Regions from separate parts of the Massilia suwonensis genome, predicted to be linked through region 1. Evidence: predicted binding sites of a transcription regulator. Region 1 holds the regulator's gene; each other region holds the start of a gene.

Region 1 (4,653 bases):
CAGTCGAGCGGGCCGCCGGCATAGCTGCGTCCCGAGACGGTGATACCGTCGAGGAAGGCGCCGAGCGACACGCCCTGGAAGAAGGAAGCGACCACCGAGCCGCCGATGAAGGCCTTGTCCCACAGGTGGCGCCGGTGGTCCTTGGCCTTGAAGCGGAACTCGAAGGCCACGCCGCGGAAGACCAGGCCGATCAGCATGAAGATCAGCGGCAGGTAGAGCCCGGACAGGATGATCGAGTAAGCCACGGGAAAAGCCGCCAGCAGCCCTTCTCCGCCCAGCACCAGCCAGGTCTCGTTGCCGTCCCAGACCGGCGCGACCGTGTTCATCATGGTGTCGCGGTCGCGCTTTTCCTTGACGAATGGAAACAGCATGCCGATGCCGAGATCGAAGCCGTCCAGCACCACGTACATGAAGACGGCAAAATAAATGATGACGGCCCAGATGACCGAGGTGTCGATGCCCATCTCACCCTCCCTTGCCGTCGCGGTCCAGCGCGGCGCCGCGGCCGATGCCGTCCGGATTGTCGTCGCCATCGCCGTCGCTATCGTCGTCATTGCCGACGTCGGCCGCCGACAAGGGCCGCATCGGCGTGCGCCCTTCTCCCGGTCCGCCGGCGGTAGCCCGGTGCAGCTCGAAGGCCTGCGGCCCCTTCTTCATCATGCGCAGCACGTAGACCGTGCCGGCGCCGAACACGAAGAAATAGGCGATCACGAACAGCCCGAGCGTGAGCGCCAGCGCGCCGGCGCCGTGCGGCGAAACCGCGTCCGCCGTGCGCAGCACGCCGTATACCACCCAGGGCTGGCGCCCGACCTCGGTGGTGACCCAGCCGGCCAGGATGGCGACCAGGCCTGCCGGACCCATCCACAGCGCGGCGCGCAAGAAAGGCCGCGTGGTGAAGATCCGCCCACGCCGCCGCAGCAGCAGGCTCCAGGCGCCGAGGGCGATCATCAGGAGGCCCAGGCCCACCATCAGCCGGAAGCTCCAGAACACGATCAGGGAATTCGGCCTTTCCTCGCGCGGGAACTCCTTCAGGCCGCGGAACTGCCCGTTCCACGAGTGCGTGAGAATCAGGCTGCCCAGGTGCGGGACGCCGACCGCATAGCGCGTTTTCTCGGCCTCCATGTCGGGAATCCCGAACAGCAGCAAGGGCACCGCCTCGCCGGGCTCGTTCTGCCAGTGCCCTTCCATCGCGGCCAGCTTGGCCGGCTGGTGCTCGAGCGTGTTGAGGCCATGGAAGTCGCCGATCACGGCCTGGATCGGCGCGACCAGCAGGATCATCCACATCGCCATCGACAGCATCTTACGCACCGCCGGGTTGTCCCTTTTACGCAGTAATTGCCACGCACCGGTGGCACCGACGATCAGGGCGGTGGTCAGGTAGGCCGCCACCACCATGTGCATCAGGCGATACGGAAAGGAGGGATTGAACACGATCGCCAGCCAGTCGGCGGGCACCATGCGGTTGCCCTCGATGGCATAGCCTTGCGGCGTCTGCATCCAGCTGTTGGCGGCCAGGATCCAGGTCGCGGAAATCAGCGTGCCGACGGCGACCATGCAAGTGGCAAGGAAATGCAGGCCGGGGCCGACCCGGGTCCAGCCGAACAGCATCACGCCAAGAAAGCCCGCTTCCAGGAAGAAGGCGGTCAGCACCTCGTAGGCCAGCACCGGCCCCATGATGGAGCCGGCGAATTCGGACATGTAGCTCCAGTTGGTGCCGATCTGGTAGGCCATCACGATGCCCGAGACCACGCCCATGCCGAACATGACGGCGAAGATCTTCAGCCAGAAGTGGTAGAGGTCGACGTAGACCTGGCGCCTGGTGCGCAGCCAGGACAGTTCGAGCACGGCCAGGTAGCTGGCAAGGCCGATGGTCACCGCCGGGAACAGGATGTGGAAGGACATCGTAAACGCGAACTGGATGCGTGCCAGGTCCAATGCCGACAGGCCGAACATGTGTTCTCCTCTGGATGCGGTGTCCGGAATCTAGCACGACAGTGGGGGCGCACGATTGCCCGATTGACCAGAGCAGAGCTTCGTCTAGCCGGATGCGTGCGCGCTCTTGCACCGTTGTATCAACCTATTCCAAGCGGATAACAATGTCCGGAACGCTGGGAGCGCGCCGCTGACCGGTCTATAATCCGCTTAACCATTCAATGTCTTCGAACCGATGAGCCAGGCCATCCACTTCCCCAACAGCGCACCGGTCAGCCTGGGCGCCATCAAGGCCAGCTGCGCCGCCTGCAGCATGCATCAGCTGTGCCTGCCGATGGGCCTGGACGATGCCGACATCAACCGCCTCGACCAGATCATCGGCAGCCGGCGCCGTCTTGTACGCGACGAGCGCCTGTACGCCATGGGCGAGCCTTTCCGCAGCCTGTACGCGGTGCGCTACGGCCATTTCAAGACCTACCAGATCAACGCGGCCGGCGAGCAGCAGATCACGGGTTTCCAGATGGCCGGCGAACTGCTGGGCATGGATGCGATCAGCGGCGACCGCTACCACTGCGACGCCGTCGCGCTGGAAGACAGCGAAGTCTGCGAAATTCCGTTCGCGCGCCTGGAAGAACTGTTCGGCCACGTGCCGACCCTGTTGCGTCACTTCCACAGGATCATGAGCCAGGAAATCACGCGCGAGCAAAACGTCATGCTGCTACTCGGCAATATGCGCGCCGAGCAGCGCTTTGCCGTCTTCCTGGTCAATCTGTCGGCCCGCTATGCCGCGCGCGGCTACTCGAGTACGGAATTCGGCCTGCGCATGTCGCGCGAAGACATCGGCAATTACCTCGGTCTGACCATCGAAAGCGTCAGCCGCCTGCTCTCGCGCTTCAAGAAGCAGGGCTGGATCGAAGTGGACAAGCGCGAAGTCAAGCTGCTCGACCCGGCCAAGCTGAAGGCGATCGCCGCCGGAACCGACCAGTGCGCTCCGATGTCCTGAAGCGTTTTTTCAGAAGGTAATCTGCACCGAGGACGCGCTGCGTGTAGCCGCGCCGTGGAACACGGCTTCGATGTTGTTACCGTCCGGATCGAGCACGAAGGCGGCGTAGTAGCCCGGATGATAGGGACGCTCGCCGGGCGCGCCGTTGTCCTTGCCGCCGGCGTTTAATGCTGCCTGGTAGAAGGCATCGACCATGGCGCGGCCGGCGGCCTGGAAGGCCAGGTGGAGGCGGCCGGTCAGCTTGCCCTGGGCGGCCTGGCTGTCGGCGGTGGAGACGAACAGTTCGTCGTACCAGAAATAATCGTCGCCCTCGCCGCCCAAGGGGATGCGAAGTGTCTCGAAGATCGCGGTGTAGAAGCTGCGGGAGGCTGGCAGGTCCTTGACCACCAGCTGGATGTGGTCGATCAGGCGGCCGCGGTGGAGTTGCTGGGTTTCCATTGTTGTGCTCCTGGTGAAAACACACTGGATGACCGCGCAGCTTCGCCATTATTCGTGACAGCCGCGCACCGTAGGGTGGGCATGCCCACGCGTTTTCGTACTTTACCTCACCCGAAAAACAATCGAATCCGATACGGCGCGAGGCCAGCAAGACCTTGGGGCAGCACCACAGCACGAACGCGTGGGCATGCCCACCCTACGTTACACCGCAGCCAACGACTGTCGGCGGCGGTGCGAACAATTAGGCCTTCGCCTTTTCCTTGGCGATCCAGCCATCCACCAACTGCCCCAGCACGTCCAGCGGCACCGAGCCGGCGCCCAGCACCATGTCATGGAATGCCGGCAGCGAGAACTTCGGTCCCAGTTCCGCCTTCGCCTTCTCGCGCAGTTCGACGATGCGCAGCATGCCGATCATGTAGGCCGTGGCCTGGCCCGGCCAGACGACGTAGCGGTCGACTTCCTCGACGTTGATGCCGTAGTCGACCGCCTGCTGGCGCGTCCAGCCCTTGGTATGCAGGCCGGTGTCGACGACGAGGCGCCGCGCGCGGAACAGTTCCGAGCCGAGGGCGCCGAGCAGGCCGGGGACGTCATTCTCGTACCAGCCCTGCTCCACCGCCAGGCGTTCGGTGTACAGCGCCCAGCCCTCGCTGTGCGCGCTGCCGCCGCTGAAGATGCGCTGGCTGCGGTATTTCGGGATGCCGGCCAGCTCCTGCTGGATCGCCAGCTGGAAGTGGTGGCCCGGCACGGCCTCGTGGTAGGACAGGCTGCGCATGCGGATCATGTCGAACTTCGGACCGCGCAGCGGCACCCAGAACACGCCCGGGCGGCTGCCGTCCGGCGCCGGCAGGCTGTAGTGGGCGGCGGCCGAGGCTTCGGTCAGCGGCGGCTCGCGCAACACGTCGACCGGCGCGCGCGGCTTCAGGTTGAACAGCGACTCGCTGCGCGCCTGCGCATCCTTCACCATTTCCTTGTACTTCGCCAGGATGGCGGGACGCGGGTCCTCGTCTGCCTTCGGCTGGAAGGTCGCGTCGAGCGCCTTCATGCGTGCCTCGATGCTGCCCTCGTTGAAACCGAGCGCACGCAGGTGCTTGTCCATCTCGCCTTCCAGGCGCGCCACCTCGCGCAGGCCGATCGCATGGATCTCGTCGGCAGTCAAGCTGGTGCTGGTGAAGTTGGCGATCGCGCGGTCGTAGGCGGCGCGGCCATTCGGCAGGCGCGAGACGCCGGCCGTGTCATTCGTCTTCGGATGCAGTTCGACCATGAAGCCCTGCACCCGCACA
Region 2 (4,653 bases), on a different contig from region 1:
GATGTCGGAGAAAGTAGTCGCGGTCGGCAGTTCCTGCGGCTTGACGTTCGGGCCGAAGAAGATCATCGGGATGTGTTCGCGGGTGTGGTCCGAACCTGGCGCGGTCGGGTCGCAGCCGTGGTCGGCGGTGATCACGACCAGGTCGCCGTCCTTCAGTTTCGCCATGAACTCCGGCAGGCGCGCGTCCAGCTCGTGCAGCGCGTTCGAGTAACCGGCAACGTCGCGGCGGTGGCCGAAGTGCATGTCGAAGTCGACGAAGTTCACGAAGGAGAGCGACTTCGACGGGGCTTCGTCGGCCACTTCCAGCAGGCGGTCGAACAGCGCCATGTTGTCCGGGCCTTTTACGAGGCGAGTCACGCCCTGGGCCGCGAAGATGTCGCTGATCTTGCCGAGAGCGATGACTTCGCCGCCGTCGTTCTTGACGTGGTCGAGCAGCGTCGGCGCGGTTGGCGGGACTGCATAATCGTGACGATTCGAAGTGCGCTTGTACTTGCCGTTCGCACCGAGGAAAGGACGCGCGATCACGCGGCCGATGTTGTAGGGCTTGACCAGTTCATAGGCCGCTTCGCAGACTTCGTACAGGCGCTCGAGGCCGAAGCTCTCTTCGTGCGCGGCGATCTGCAGCACCGAGTCGGCCGAGGTGTACAGGATCGGCTTGCCGCTGGCGACGTGTTCGTCGCCCAGCTCGTCGATGATGGTGGTGCCCGAGGCGTGGCAGTTGCCCAGCCAGCCCGGCACGCCGGTCAGTTCCTGCAGTTTATCGGTCAGCTCTTGCGGGAAGGACGGCACGGTCTTCGGGAAGTAGCCCCAGTCGAACAGCACCGGCACGCCGGCGATTTCCCAGTGGCCGCTCTGCGTGTCCTTGCCGGTCGACTGTTCGCGCGCGACGCCCCAGGCGCCGGTAAAACCTTCGCGCTGATTGAAGCCGGCGGCCCACTCGCCGCTGGCCTTGTGCGCGGCCGCCGCGAGGCCCAGGCGCTCCAGATTCGGCAGCGACATCGGCTTGCCCTCTTTCGCAGCCCACTCGGCGATGTGGCCAAAGGTGTTGGCGCCCGTGTCGCCGTATTTGTCGGCGTCGGGCAGCGCGCCCAGGCCGAAGGAGTCCAGCAGGAGGATGAATGCGCGTGACATGGAAGTCCTCGGTTATTGAGCAGCCGCGCGTGGAATCGACGCCAGGCGCTCGGTGAACGAATGGATCAGGGTGACCAGGTCTTTCGCCGCGATCGCCGCGTACTTCAGGGTCTGCTCGTGCGACAGCGGGAACGGCGACAGGCCTTCGGCCAGGTTCGTAATGGCCGAGATGCCGACCACTTTCAGGCCGCAGTGGCGTGCCGAAATCACTTCCGGCACCACCGACATGCCGACGACATCCGCGCCCATCGTCTTGAATGCGCGGATTTCGGCGGCGGTCTCGAAGTTCGGGCCCGGCGCGGCCAGGTACACGCCTTCGGCGATGGTGATGCCCTTCGCTGCTGCGGTTTCCTTGACCAGCGCGCGCAGGTCGGCGTCGTAGGCGTTGGCCATGCTGAAGAAGCGCGGGCCGAAGCGGTCGTCGTTCGGGCCGGCCATCGGGCTGCCCGGCAGCAGGTTGATGTGATCCGACAGGACCACCACGCTGCCGGCGTCGACTTCGGTGCGCAAGGAACCTGCGGCATTCGTCACCAGCAGCATCTCGCAGCCCAGCAGTTTGAAGGTGCGCACGGCCGAGGTCATGACATTGGCGCCATAGCCTTCGTAGAAGTGGCCGCGGCCCTTCATGCACACGACCGGCACGCCGGCCAGCGTACCCAGCACCAGTTCGCCCGCGTGACCGTGCACAGTGCTGATCGGGAAGCCCGGCAGTTCGCTGTAGCTGATCGACACGGCATCCTCCATCTGCTCGGCGAGCACGCCGAGGCCGGAACCGAGGATCATCGCCACACGCGGCTCGAACCCTGGCTTACGGGCGCGAATGATCTCGGCGGCTTCGAATGGGGTATTGCTGGACATGAGGTTTCCTTCTATGAATCTGGAGTGGGAGCTTGGTGCGGGCTGTACTGTTGGAGCGGCCCGGCGTCGCAGAACGGACGCAGATAAGCCAAAAATTATTATAACTATGCATTATCGCGGATATGTATGGCAAATACCATTTCTCTTGCTCATTTATATCGCTGGCGACTAAATGGCTGAGATGGTCGTTGGCATCCTCCGACAGCTGCCCTGGCGTCAATACCGGTTGACTCGAACCAAACATTTGTCTAGCATGGACAAACATTTGTTTAATCTTGAGCCGCCGTGACCGACTTGTCGAAAAAAGAACAGTTATACGAGCTGATCCGCGCCAATCCCTTCATCGCGCAGAACGAGCTTGCCAGCGAACTGAATTTGTCGCGTTCGGCCGTGGCCAACTACATCGCCACTCTGGTGCGCGAGCGGCGCCTGCTCGGGCGTGCCTACGTGCTGCCAAGCGCGCGCCCGATCCTGTGCATCGGCGCGGCCAACCTGGACCGCAAGCTGCGCGCCGCCGGTCCGCTGGCGATGGGCAGCTCCAATCCCGCCAGCGCGGTCGAATCCTTCGGCGGCGTGGCGCGCAACATTGCCGAGAACCTGGCGCGGATGGGCGCGAAGGTCGGCCTGATCACGGCGGTCGGCAGCGACTCCTCCGGCAGCGCCCTGCTCGCCCATGCCGACGGCGCCGGCATCGACACCCACGGCGCCTTGAAACTGGACGATGCCGCCAGCGGCACCTACACCGCGGTGCTCGACAGCGACGGCCAGATGGTCGTCGCGCTGGCCGACATGGCCCTCTATGACCGCATCACGCCGAGCTTGCTCGAGCTGCGCCGCCAGCAGCGCGCCGGCGCTTCGCTGATCGTGGCCGACCTGAACCTGAACCGCGAGGCCATCGAAACGCTGCAGATTGACGCCGCGCGCGATGGCGTCGATCTCGTCATCGTCGCCGTCTCGGAACCGAAGATGAAGCGCCTGCCGGAATCGCTGCAGGGCGTGCGCCTGCTGATCCTCAACCGCGGCGAACTGGCCGCGCGGCTGGGACGCACGCTGGACAGCGACGACGAACTGGCCGCCGCCTGCCGCGACCTGCAGGCGCAAGGCGCACGGGACGTCGTCGTTACCCTGGGCCCCCGTGGCGTGCTGTTCACGACGCCGAGCGGCGTCGAGCGGCTGGACGCGCCGCCGGCGCAGGTCGTCGACGTCACCGGCGCCGGCGACGCCTTTTCCGCCGCCGTGTGCCTGTCGCTGCAAGGCGGCGACGCCGACCTGGCGCTGGCCTGCCGCCGCGGCCTGGAACTGGCTTCGATGACCATCGCCTGCCGCGAGACGGTCTGTCCGCAACTGACGCCCGAGACCTTCGGCGCCCTTATCTAAGTACTGGAACCATCATGCACTCCTTCCTGCTGTTTTCTCCTGAAGTGGCCGCCGCGCGCAACGCCGGCCGTCCCATCGTCGCGCTCGAGTCGACCATCATCTCGCACGGCATGCCCTACCCGCAAAACGTGCAGACCGCGCGCAAGGTCGAACAGATCATCCGCGACGCCGGCGCCGTTCCCGCGACAATCGCCATCATGGACGGCAAGATCTGCATCGGCCTCTCCGACGAGCAGCTCGAAACCCTCGGCACCGCATCGAACGCCATTAAAGTGAGCCGGCGCGACCTGGCCTACGTGCTGTCGCAGCGCCTGCTGGGCGCGACCACCGTGGCCGCGACCATGATCTGCGCGCAGCTGGCCGGCATCGAAGTCTTCGTCACCGGCGGCATCGGCGGCGTGCACCGCGGCGCCGAAACGAGCTTCGACATCTCGGCCGATTTGCAGGAATTGGCGCAGACCAGCGTCGCCGTGGTCTGCGCCGGCGTGAAGTCCATTCTCGACATCGGCCTCACGCTCGAATACCTGGAAACCCACGGCGTGCCGGTGCTGAGCGTCGGCCAGCCCGGCTTCCCCGCCTTCTTCACGCGCGAATCGGGCTTCAATGCCGACTTCCAGATCGACAGCGCGGAAGACCAGGCCGGCTTCATCCGCACCAAGTGGCAGCTCGGCCTGCAGGGCGGCGTCGTGGTCAGCAATCCGGTGCCGGCGGAGTCGGCGATGCCGAAGGAAGAGATCGACCGCATCACCGAACAGGCCTTGCAGGAAGCCGATCAGCAAGGCGTCAGCGGCAAAAAAGTGACTCCATTCCTGCTGGCGCGCATCAAGGAACTGACCGAAGGCCGCAGCCTGGCCACCAACATCGCGCTGGTCGAACACAACGCCCTGGTCGGCGCGCGCCTGGCCGTCGCACTGAACGCACAGCCTGCATAAAGCACTTATGTCGATCGACCTGAAACAGCTGAAATACTTCCTCGCCGTGGCCGAGGAAAAAAGCTTCAGCCGCGCCGCCGAGCGCCTGCACATCTCGCAGCCGCCGCTGTCCCAGCAAATCATGAAGCTGGAAGCGGAACTCGGCGTGCGCCTGTTCGCGCGCACCACGCGCAGCTTCGAGCTGACCGTGGCCGGCAAGGCGCTGATGGCGGAAGCCTCGGACCTGCTGGGCCGCATGCGCATGACGATCGACACCATCCGCCAGATCGACCGCGGCGAAGTCGGGCGCCTGCGCGTGGGCATCGTCGGTTCGGCGATGTGGGGGCCGATCCCCAGTTTGCTGGAACGCTTCCAG
Region 3 (4,653 bases), 670 kb from region 1:
TGGTGATCGACCCGGCCTGCGCCCTGGCGTTCGAGAACGAGGCGGAGGAACCGGGGCTGATGCGCCGCCCGCCTCGCCGGCGCGACGCCCCGCTGATCGACCGCCGGACGCTGGTCCTGGCCCTGGCACAAGGCCTGGTCGTGCTCGCGACGGTGCTCGCCGCGTATGCCTGGGCGCTGGGTGAACTGCCGGCGGCGCAGGCGCGCGCTTTCGCCTTTGCGGCGCTGGTGTCGGCCAACGTCGGCCTCATTTTCGGCAATCGCTCGCAGTTGCTGACCGTGTTCGAATCGATGCGCCTGCCGAACCGGATTGCCTGGGTGGTCGCGGGCGCGGCGCTGGCCGCGCTTGCCGCCGTGCTCTACATCGAACCCTTGGCGGGGCTATTCCGCTTCGCCGCACCCACGCCGCACCATGCACTGGCGGCCGTGATCATCGGCGTGCTCGCCGTCCTGCCCTTCGACCTGATCAAGCTGGCCCAGCGGCATGGCCGGGGCACGGCACGGGCAAAAACGTCATCCACACGGAGAAAAACATGAACTGCAAGACCATCCTCGTTCACGTCGACGAGTCCGCCCACGCGGCCACGCGCATCGCGCTGGCGGCGCAATTGGCGCTGCAACATGACGCCCACCTGGTCGGGGTCGCCCTGACCGGGGTGTCGCGCTACTATTACCGCGAAGGCGCCGCCGACCTTGCGCGCACCGTGCTTGCGCCTCACATGGAAATGCTGTTCGCCCGGGCCGACGCAGCGCTCGATGCATTCGAGCGGCAGGCCGCCGGTGCCGGGGTGCGTTCGTACGAACGGCGGCTTGTTGACGACGAGACCGGCGCCGGTCTTGCATTGTGCGGTCTCTACGCCGACCTGCTCGTGCTCGGACAGCAGGAGCCCGGCAAGCCGTCGCCGCCGCCGGGAGGCGACTTGGCGGCGCACGTCCTGCTCGCTTGTCCCCGCCCCGTGCTCGTCGTCCCCTACATTCAGCGGCAGACCGTGATCGGCAAGCGCATCCTGGTCGCCTGGAACGGCAGCGTTCAGGCAGCCCGCGCCCTGAGTGCGGCGCTGCCCTTCCTGCGCCGGGCCGAACGGGTCACGGTCGCCGCCTTCCGTCCCGCGGACGAGCCGGCGGCGGATCCGGACCTGCTTCCCTACCTGAAACGGCATGGAATCGAGGCGGCCCTGCTGGGCGAGTCCCCGGGCCTTTCAGGGGGCGAACCTCTGCTGTCTCTGCTAGCCGACCAGGCCGCGGACATGCTGGTGATGGGCGCCTACGGCAGGGCCCACTTGAGCGAACTGCTGCTCGGCGGCGTCACGCGCACGGTCCTGGAATCCATGACCGTCCCCGTGCTTATGGCGCACTGAGCGGTAATCACGAACTGGGGTCCTTGTCCAGTGCTTTGGGCAAAGTGCTTGCAATCAACCCGAAAAATTTGATCCAGATCATTGGAGTCGGCTACCAGGGAGCGCAGAGTGGGCCAGCCAGACACACGGCTGCCGCACTGGCCCGCAACCTGGTGCCGGTGCTTCCATTCCGCCACCTGAAGGTGAAGACTGCCATGCGATTTAAGACCGTCCTCGTCCATGCAGACCTGTCGCGCCATGCTCCGGCACGCATCGAACTGGCCGCCGCCATCTGCGCCGAGCACGGCGCCCACCTCGTCGGCGCCGCCATGACGGGCATCCCGCGCGCCGTCTTTCCCAACGGCTGCGACCCCATCCCGGGTACGCTGCTCGCCAGCTACGTCGACCCGCTTGTGCAGACGGCGCGGCGCGCGCTCGACGTCTTCGAGGACATCGCCCGGCGCCGCGGCGTATCGCACGAGCCGCGCCTGATCAGCGACCAGGCGCCCGAGGCCCTGGCACTGCTGGCGCGCTTCGCCGACCTGGTGGTCCTCAGCCAGGACGATCCCGACGAGAGCCTGGGCTACCTGCCGAGCGCATCGCGCATGCCCGATTACGTCGTGATCAATGCGGGGCGTCCCGTGCTGGTGGTGCCGCGCGCGGGCGCTGTGCCGGAGTGTCCGCGCCGGGTGCTGCTGTGCTGGAACGGCAGCCGCGAGGAATCAGTAACGATGGCCGCCGCCGTACCCCTGCTCCAGCGCGCAACCCATGTCAGCGTAGCCTTGTTCACCCGCGCCTTTCCAAACGAATCGGTCAACGCGGCGGACCTGGACGACGCGCTCGCTTTCCTCGGCCGCCATGCGGTTCGCGCCGGGCGCGCCATGCGCGATCCAGGCCACGACACCGGGAGGGCGATCCTCGACCTTGCCACCGAACAGGGATGCGATTTGGTCGTGATGGGCTGCTTCGGCCATTCACGCTTCCAGGAACTCGTGCTCGGGGGCGCCAGCAGGACCGTGTTACAGGAAGCGGCGCTGCCCGTGCTGATGGCGCGCTGAGAACGAACCAGGAGAACGCCATGACGAACATGAATGCAGCCGTTTTCACCGGTCCCGGCCGGATTGTGCTGGGACGCAAGCCGATTCCGCGCGCCGGCCCCGGCGAGGCGATCGTCAAGATCACGATGACGACCATCTGCGGTACCGACGTCCACATACTGAAGGGAGAATATCCGGTGGCCGACGGCCTGACCATCGGTCACGAGCCGGTCGGCACGATCGCTGAACTGGGCGCGGGCGTGACCGGCTACACGATCGGCCAGCGTGTCGTCGCCGGGGCCATCTGCCCATGCGGCCAGTGCTTTTCCTGCCTTGACGGCCACCAGGCCCAATGCGGCGGGCATCCCATCGGCGGCTGGCGCTTCGGCAATACCATCGACGGCTGCCAGGCCGAGTATGTACGGGTTCCGTTCGCGATGGCCAACCTGGCGCCGATTCCCGACGGCCTGAGCGACGAACAGGTCCTGATGTGCCCCGACATCATGAGCACCGGTTTCGGCGGCGCGGAAAACGGCGGTATCCGCATCGGCGACACCGTGGCGGTGTTCGCCCAGGGTCCGATCGGCCTGTGCGCGACCGCCGGCGCACGCCTGCGCGGAGCGTCCCGCATCATCGCGGTCGACAAGCTGCCCGAACGCCTGGCGATGGCCCGGCGCCTGGGCGCCGACCACGTCATCGACTACAGTGCGCGCGACCCGGTCGAGGAGATCCTGCGGCTGACCGACGGCCAGGGCGCCGACGTGGCGATCGAGGCGCTGGGCACCCAGCAGACCTTCGAGAGCTGCCTGCGCTGTTTGCGTCCTGGCGGCACGCTGTCGAGCCTGGGTGTGTACTCGGGCAAGCTGACGCTGCCGATCGATGCCTTCGCGGCCGGGCTCGGCGACCACCGCATCGTCACGACGCTTTGCCCCGGCGGGAAAGAGCGCATGCGGCGCCTGATGAACATCGTGGCTTCCGGCAGGCTCGACCTAAAGCCCCTGGTCACCCACCGTTTCCGTCTCGAGCAGATCGAGGAAGCTTACGAACTCTTCGCGAACCAGCGCGACGGCGTGCTGAAGGTGGCAGTCGTTCCCTGAACGCCGCCTCCGGCCCTGACAACAAGCGAAAGGATTCTCATGTACAAGACGATCGTCGTTCACGTGGACGACAGCCCTGGTTTCGACGCGCGGATGCGTGCCGCGGCACAACTTGCCGCTAGCGACGGCGCGCACCTGATCGGCACTGCCGCGACCGGAATGTCTTTCGCCGCGTTCGCCATGCTGACCGGCTCCATGCCAGTCATGCCGGGCGACGAATTCGACGAACTGCGTGCGACTGCCAACGCGAGCCTGGAGCGCTTCGCCGAACGTGCGCGCCAGCTCGGCGTGGCGTCAATGGAGGGGCGCATGGTCGAAGACGAAGGCCGCACCGCCCTGCTGCTCCAGTCGCGCTATGCCGACCTGGTCGTGGTCAGCCAGGATGGACCCGACGCGTCTGGCATGCGCGGGTTGCCGCAATACCTCGCGCTCCATGGTCCACGGCCTGTGCTGTCCGTGCCGGCCATCTATCTTGGGGAGCCGATCGCCGACAGCATCGTCGTCGGCTGGGATGGCAGCGTGCCCGCACTGCGCGCAATCGACGGCGCGCTGCCGCTGCTGGCGAGCGCCCGGACTGTGCGCCTGGCGCTCATCAACCCCGAGCGCGAGACCGGCCTGCACGGCGACGATCCAGGGGCCGACATGGGCTTGTACCTGGCGCGCCACGGCGTGCCGGTCGACGTGCTTGTGGAGCGGACGGAGTCCCCCGCCGGCGAAGCCCTGCTGCGCATCGCGCACGACAACCAGGCCGGCCTCCTGGTGACCGGCGCGTTCGGCCACAGCCGCTACCGCGAACTCGTGCTCGGCGGAGTTACCCGGATTCTGCTCGAGCGAGCCCGGCTGCCGGTCCTGTTTGCGCACTGAGGGGGACACATGAGCCCCTCGGACACCGTCCCGGCCGGCGTGCGCGAACGCGACGCCAGTGCCTGGCAGGGCACCCGGCACCATTACCCCGAAGAGAACGTCGCCCACGCGGCGCTCGACCTTCCCTTGCACGCCTGGCTCGGGCGCTTCACCGGCAATGTCTCGCCCGCGGCCCTGGCCCTGGCCTGGTTCGACTGGAGCCTGCACCTGATGCTCTCGCCCGACAAGCAGGCCGAGCTGGCGACGCATGCGGCATCGGCAAGCTTGCGCTGGTGGCAGTACTGCGCCGGCACAGCGTTCGCGAGCCAGGCCGCCCCGG
Region 4 (4,653 bases), 670 kb from region 1:
TTGTCGACGCAGAGCACGGTCGTGGCGCCGAGCGTTTCGATCGCGGCTAGGTTGCGCGTCAGGACGTTGGCGCGCGCCAGCCGCGAGGCGCCAAGCGCCGGAAACAGGGCCAGCACGACCGCGAATTCTTCCGGCAGCATGGCCAGCGCCAGCGCCAGCCCGGCCAGCAGCGCCTGCAGCAGGGAGCCGCCCTGGGCCAGGTAGTATGCGACCAGCAGCAGGCTCACGGCGCCACCAGCCACACCAAAACGGGCAATGACGGACGCCATCTGCCGCTGCAGCGGCGAGCGTTCCGGAGCCAGGGCCGCGAGCGACTGGCCGATGCCGCCGATGGCGCTCGCGGCGCCGGTGGCGGTCACCTGCACGATGCCGTGGCCGCGCACCACCAGCGTTCCGGAGAAGAGGGCGGCAGGGTCGTCCGCACCAGCGCGGACGGCATGACCGGAGACTACCTGGGCCGGGTTTTTCGGTACCGGCACCGATTCGCCCGTCAGCAGCGACTCGTCGGCCTGGACGTCCTGGCCGTCCACCAGCACACCATCGGCGGGAACGCGGTCGCCCTCGCCGATCGCGCACAAGTCCCCAACCACCACCTCGCGGCTGTCCACTTGCAGCCGGCGGCCGTCGCGGATTACCAGCGCGTGCGGCGTGCTCAGGTCGCGCAGGGCGTCGAGTGCCCGCTCGGCCTTGCCTTCCTCGTAGAGCGTCATCCCGAGGGTGGCAACGACCAGCGCGAACATCAGGATGCCTTCGCGCGGCTCGCCCAGCAGCAGATAGAGCAGGCCGGCCGCGAACAGCAGCACGAACATGGGTTCGCGCGCTGCCTGCCAGAGAATGGCGCGCCAGCCACGGCGTCCTCCGGAGGGAAGCACATTCGGCCCGTCGCGTGCGAGGCGGCGTGCCGCCTCGTCGCTGCCGAGACCGGTCAGTGCGTCGGCTGTGGGCAGACCCGGACCGGTGCCGGTTGGCTCCCGGTATCCCATCAGCCGGGTGCCCGCATGGCGGACGGCGACGCCTCGGTGAGGCGCCCCCGCGCATGGGCGATGTGCGGCCGGTAGACCATGACGGGAACCGGAGAGTAAGCCAGGACACGCTGCGTCACACTGCCGGCGATCAACCGGCTCAGACCCCGGCGCCCATGGGAGGCAATGAAGATCAGGTCGCAATGGTGGCGCTTGGCCACTTCGATGATCTCGTCGGCCGGCGAGTAACCGTACGCGGTGAGCGCGGTGCAGGCAACACCGGCGCGGCGTGCGGCGTCCGACACTTGTCCGACGTAGTGCTGCGCCTGTTCGAGCAGCACGTCGACGCCGAGCTCGGCGCCTGCCGCGACGGCTCCTTCGGCCGACAGCAGCACGGGTTCGGGGTAGGCGACGGAGAGCGCGACGATGTTGCCGCCACAGGCCTGTGCGAAGGAGATCGCTGCGTTGGCCGCGACCGCTGCCAGCTCGGAACCGTCGGTTGGAACCAGAATGCGTTGATACATGGCCGTCTCCCGCAGAGAGTCTTATGCGCCGCATGGCCGCTCTACCAGAATGGGCGGCCAGACGGATTAGGTCTTTGATGCAAATCAAATACGCCCGCGCCCCGGAAAGCTGGCGTCAGACGCACCAAATTCGTTGCCGGTGCCCGACTAGATTTGATCCATATCAAGGCTTTTTAAGGTAGAAGCTCCCATCCTGATGTGGAACAGAGCCTGGTCTCGCAATTGCTGCAGGGGGGAAGATGTTTCGCACGATACTTGTCGCAAGCGACGGATCCTGGATGGCCGAATGTGCAGCGCGCGTCGCCGTTGGGCTGGCCCAGAGTAACGGCGGCCGGCTCGTGGCGCTCTCGGTCGCGCATCCTGCCGTTGCAAAGCCGGGCGGCATGGAGACGCAAGCCGATCTCGATGCGGTGTTTGCGTGCGCGCACCAGGATGCCATCGATCGCGCAGCCCGGGTGGCGGGATTCGCACATGAAGCCGGCGTGCCTTGCCAGGCGGTCACCGCCATCTCGGCTTTCCCGGGCGACGAAATCATCCACGCCGCAGAGCAGAATGGCTGTGACCTGATCGTCCTCGGTGCGTACGGCGGGCGTACCGTCCCGCCTGTCCTTGCCGGTGGCGTCGCCCAGCAAGTACTCGCCTATGCGCCGGTCCCGGTCCTGATGTTGCGCGACGCCGCCCGCCCGGAGAACGGGCTGTGACCGGATAACGTCCTCATCTTTCAAGGAGCTGCCATGTTCAAACGCATCCTGATTCCTACCGACGGTTCGTCCGCCTCGCAGCGGGCCATCCTGGCCGGCGCATCGCTGGCCAGGGAGACCGGCGCCGAGATCATCGGGCTGACCGTCACCCCACCGTTTCACACCCTCAGCGCCGACCCCGAAGTGCTCGAATCGACGCCCGCACAATACGAACAGCAGGCACGCCAGCAGGCCGAGCGGATCCTGGCCGACGTCGAAAGCGCTGCGCGCGAGGCGCAGGTGCCGTACCGGATCGAGCACGCGAGCGGGGACAGCCCCTACGAGATGATCATCTCGACCGCGCGCGACGCCGGCTGCGACCTGATCCTGATGGCCTCGCACGGGCGCAAGGGGATCAAAGGACTTCTCCTGGGAAGCGAGACGCAGAAGGTACTGGTGCACAGTGCGATACCGGTGCTGGTGTACCGCTGAACCGCCTGAGCGGCTTGCCTGTCCATGTCATGACGACGGCTGGGCCGGCGCAGGACCCACCGCGACGCGAGCAGCAGCAGCCCCCCGCTCCAGAGTACAGACGCGGCCGGTTCCGGCACCGGGCTGAGCAGCGCGGGCATGCACTCGAACGCGTTGTCGGCGCGGCAGGCCAGGGATGCAATCTGACGCCCTTCATTGATCGCACTGGTGCGCGTGATTTCCCAGCCATTGGGTGCGACCAGCAGGGTATTCAGGTCGACCAGTTCGCCCACTATCGTCGGATCGCTCTAACAGGGTCACTCGTATCCCTACGCGGGAAAGCGCCAGTGCTGTCATCAGTCCGGCGAGCGATGCGCCGACAATGACTGCATGGCCCCGTTCTCAGTCCGGGATTGCAAAGCCATAGTTCTCCAAAGTCAGCGACTCGGGATCTGGCCCACCCCGCACACCCGTATCGAGCGCGTCGATGGCTGCGATCTCGGTTGGCGTCAGCACAAAGTCGAACACGTCAAAGTTCTCTGCAATCCGATGCGGCTTGATCGACTTCGGGATCGGCGCAAAGCCGTGGTCCAGGTGCCACCGCAAGATGACCTGCGCCGCCGTCTTGCCGTATTTGGCCGCAACCGCCGTGATCACGGGATCCTGGAGCGGGTTTTTCTCGGCGTTGCCGTATGTGTAGGCGCCACCGATCGGCGACCAGCTCTGCGTAACGATGCCGTGACTGGTATTTGCCGCCCGAAGCGCAGGCTGGGAATAATACGGATGAACCTGAATCTGGTTGACGGCCGGGATAACGCCGGTACGCGCGATCAACTCGTCCAGTCGGGCCGGGGTCAGATTCGACACGCCGATGGCGCGAACGCGACCTTCCGCCAGCAGCCTTTCGGCCGCTTTGTATGCCTGAATCGTTTTCTCGAAGTCGGAGGCCAGAGGCTGGTGCAGCAGCCAAAGGTCGAGCTGCTCGATACTGAGTTTCCTGAGGCTGACATCGAACGCGCGCAGCGCGGAATCGTAGCCGTAATTCGTGATCCACAGCTTGGTTTCGACGAAAATTTCGGAGCGCGGCACCTCGGCACGGCGAATGCCTTCGCCGACTTCGTGCTCGTTGAAATAGGCGGCCGCCGTGTCGATCAATCGATAACCGCATTCGAGCGCAGTGACGACCGCGTCGGTTGTTTCCTCGGGCTTGGACTGGAATACGCCTAGGCCAAGGGCCGGCATCTGAACGCCGTTGTTCAATGTAATCATGGGATTTTTTCAAGCATTTGTTCACCTGTTGTGTTTGCGGATACGTATGGATCAGAAGAGGGCGACACCAGTAAGCTCGGCCAGCCTGTCGATCAACCGGTCCTGGAAGCCAGGGTCGACGACCTCGGCGGCCGGCTGCTGCCGGCGCCGGTGATGCCAGTAGTGGCCCGTGCTAATAGCTGCGGGATCGGTGCTGGTGGCGAGCCATGTTTGCGTGAGGTGACCCATTTCCAGATCGTCCGGTGCGGAGGGGCCGCCCATCCTGGTGGGCACCCAGCCCGGATCCACGCTATGACTCAGGACATCGGGCCAGTGGCGTGCAAGGGCACACGCGAGGGTTGCCACATACAACTTGCTTTCTGAATAGGCCTGGCTGGCTTGCCATGTGCGGGTCACCCAATCGATGTCGCGCAGCGAACCGCTACCGCCTCGATGCATTCCGCCGCTGAGGTAAATGACTCGCTTGGGACGCTCGATGAGCCCTGTAAGCATGTACGGCGCCAATGCGGTGACCGCCAGCGTCGTCGCATGCCCCTCCGGCGTATTGCCCCGGTGCGCTTCCAAGTAGATGCCGGCGTTGTGGATCACCGCATCCATCGGGCCAATACGGTTGACCCCGTCGGCGACCGCCCGGGTTTCAACCGCACTCGCCAAGTCGCCTGTCACAATGCCGCCGGATTGGCCGACGATATCCGCCACCGCGGCTGCCCGCTGGCGGGACCGTGCATGCAGCACGACCTCGTGTCC

What was found. Region 1 encodes FNR, which switches genes on or off when oxygen is low (the NO sensors DNR and NnrR bind a similar motif). Its sites were predicted from a motif close to TTGATNNNNATCAA; they were not measured.
Region 2: a site for FNR is predicted at 2,216-2,229, ahead of ACFPQ5_RS01610 (carbohydrate kinase). Genes of this name have one in related genera too.
Region 3: a site for FNR is predicted at 1,426-1,439, ahead of ACFPQ5_RS09535 (universal stress protein). Genes of this name have one in related genera too.
Region 4: a site for FNR is predicted at 1,561-1,574, ahead of ACFPQ5_RS09550 (universal stress protein). Genes of this name have one in related genera too.

The regions. Positions count from the first base shown of each region.
Region 1 is NZ_JBHSMR010000013.1:1,031,577-1,036,229, forward strand. Features, by position in the region: gene cydB (cytochrome d ubiquinol oxidase subunit II) at 1-464, opposite strand, end outside; gene ACFPQ5_RS12580 (cytochrome ubiquinol oxidase subunit I) at 466-1,953, opposite strand; gene fnr (fumarate/nitrate reduction transcriptional regulator Fnr) at 2,168-2,935, shown strand; gene ACFPQ5_RS12590 (VOC family protein) at 2,945-3,373, opposite strand; gene ACFPQ5_RS12595 (DUF885 domain-containing protein) at 3,615-4,653, opposite strand, start outside.
Region 2 is NZ_JBHSMR010000001.1:370,687-375,339, forward strand. Features, by position in the region: gene ACFPQ5_RS01600 (phosphopentomutase) at 1-1,131, opposite strand, end outside; gene xapA (xanthosine phosphorylase) at 1,144-1,989, opposite strand; gene ACFPQ5_RS01610 (carbohydrate kinase) at 2,275-3,366, shown strand; gene ACFPQ5_RS01615 (pseudouridine-5'-phosphate glycosidase) at 3,381-4,298, shown strand; gene ACFPQ5_RS01620 (LysR family transcriptional regulator) at 4,306-4,653, shown strand, end outside.
Region 3 is NZ_JBHSMR010000013.1:359,916-364,568, reverse strand. Features, by position in the region: gene ACFPQ5_RS09545 (cation-translocating P-type ATPase) at 1-536, shown strand, start outside; gene ACFPQ5_RS09540 (universal stress protein) at 533-1,357, shown strand; gene ACFPQ5_RS09535 (universal stress protein) at 1,552-2,394, shown strand; gene ACFPQ5_RS09530 (NAD(P)-dependent alcohol dehydrogenase) at 2,415-3,470, shown strand; gene ACFPQ5_RS09525 (universal stress protein) at 3,510-4,334, shown strand; gene ACFPQ5_RS09520 (PHA/PHB synthase family protein) at 4,344-4,653, shown strand, end outside.
Region 4 is NZ_JBHSMR010000013.1:365,663-370,315, forward strand. Features, by position in the region: gene ACFPQ5_RS09545 (cation-translocating P-type ATPase) at 1-983, opposite strand, end outside; gene ACFPQ5_RS09550 (universal stress protein) at 983-1,486, opposite strand; gene ACFPQ5_RS09555 (universal stress protein) at 1,726-2,187, shown strand; gene ACFPQ5_RS09560 (universal stress protein) at 2,221-2,658, shown strand; gene ACFPQ5_RS09565 (FAD-dependent monooxygenase) at 2,851-3,021, opposite strand; gene ACFPQ5_RS09570 (aldo/keto reductase) at 3,040-3,906, opposite strand; gene ACFPQ5_RS09575 (SDR family NAD(P)-dependent oxidoreductase) at 3,958-4,653, opposite strand, start outside.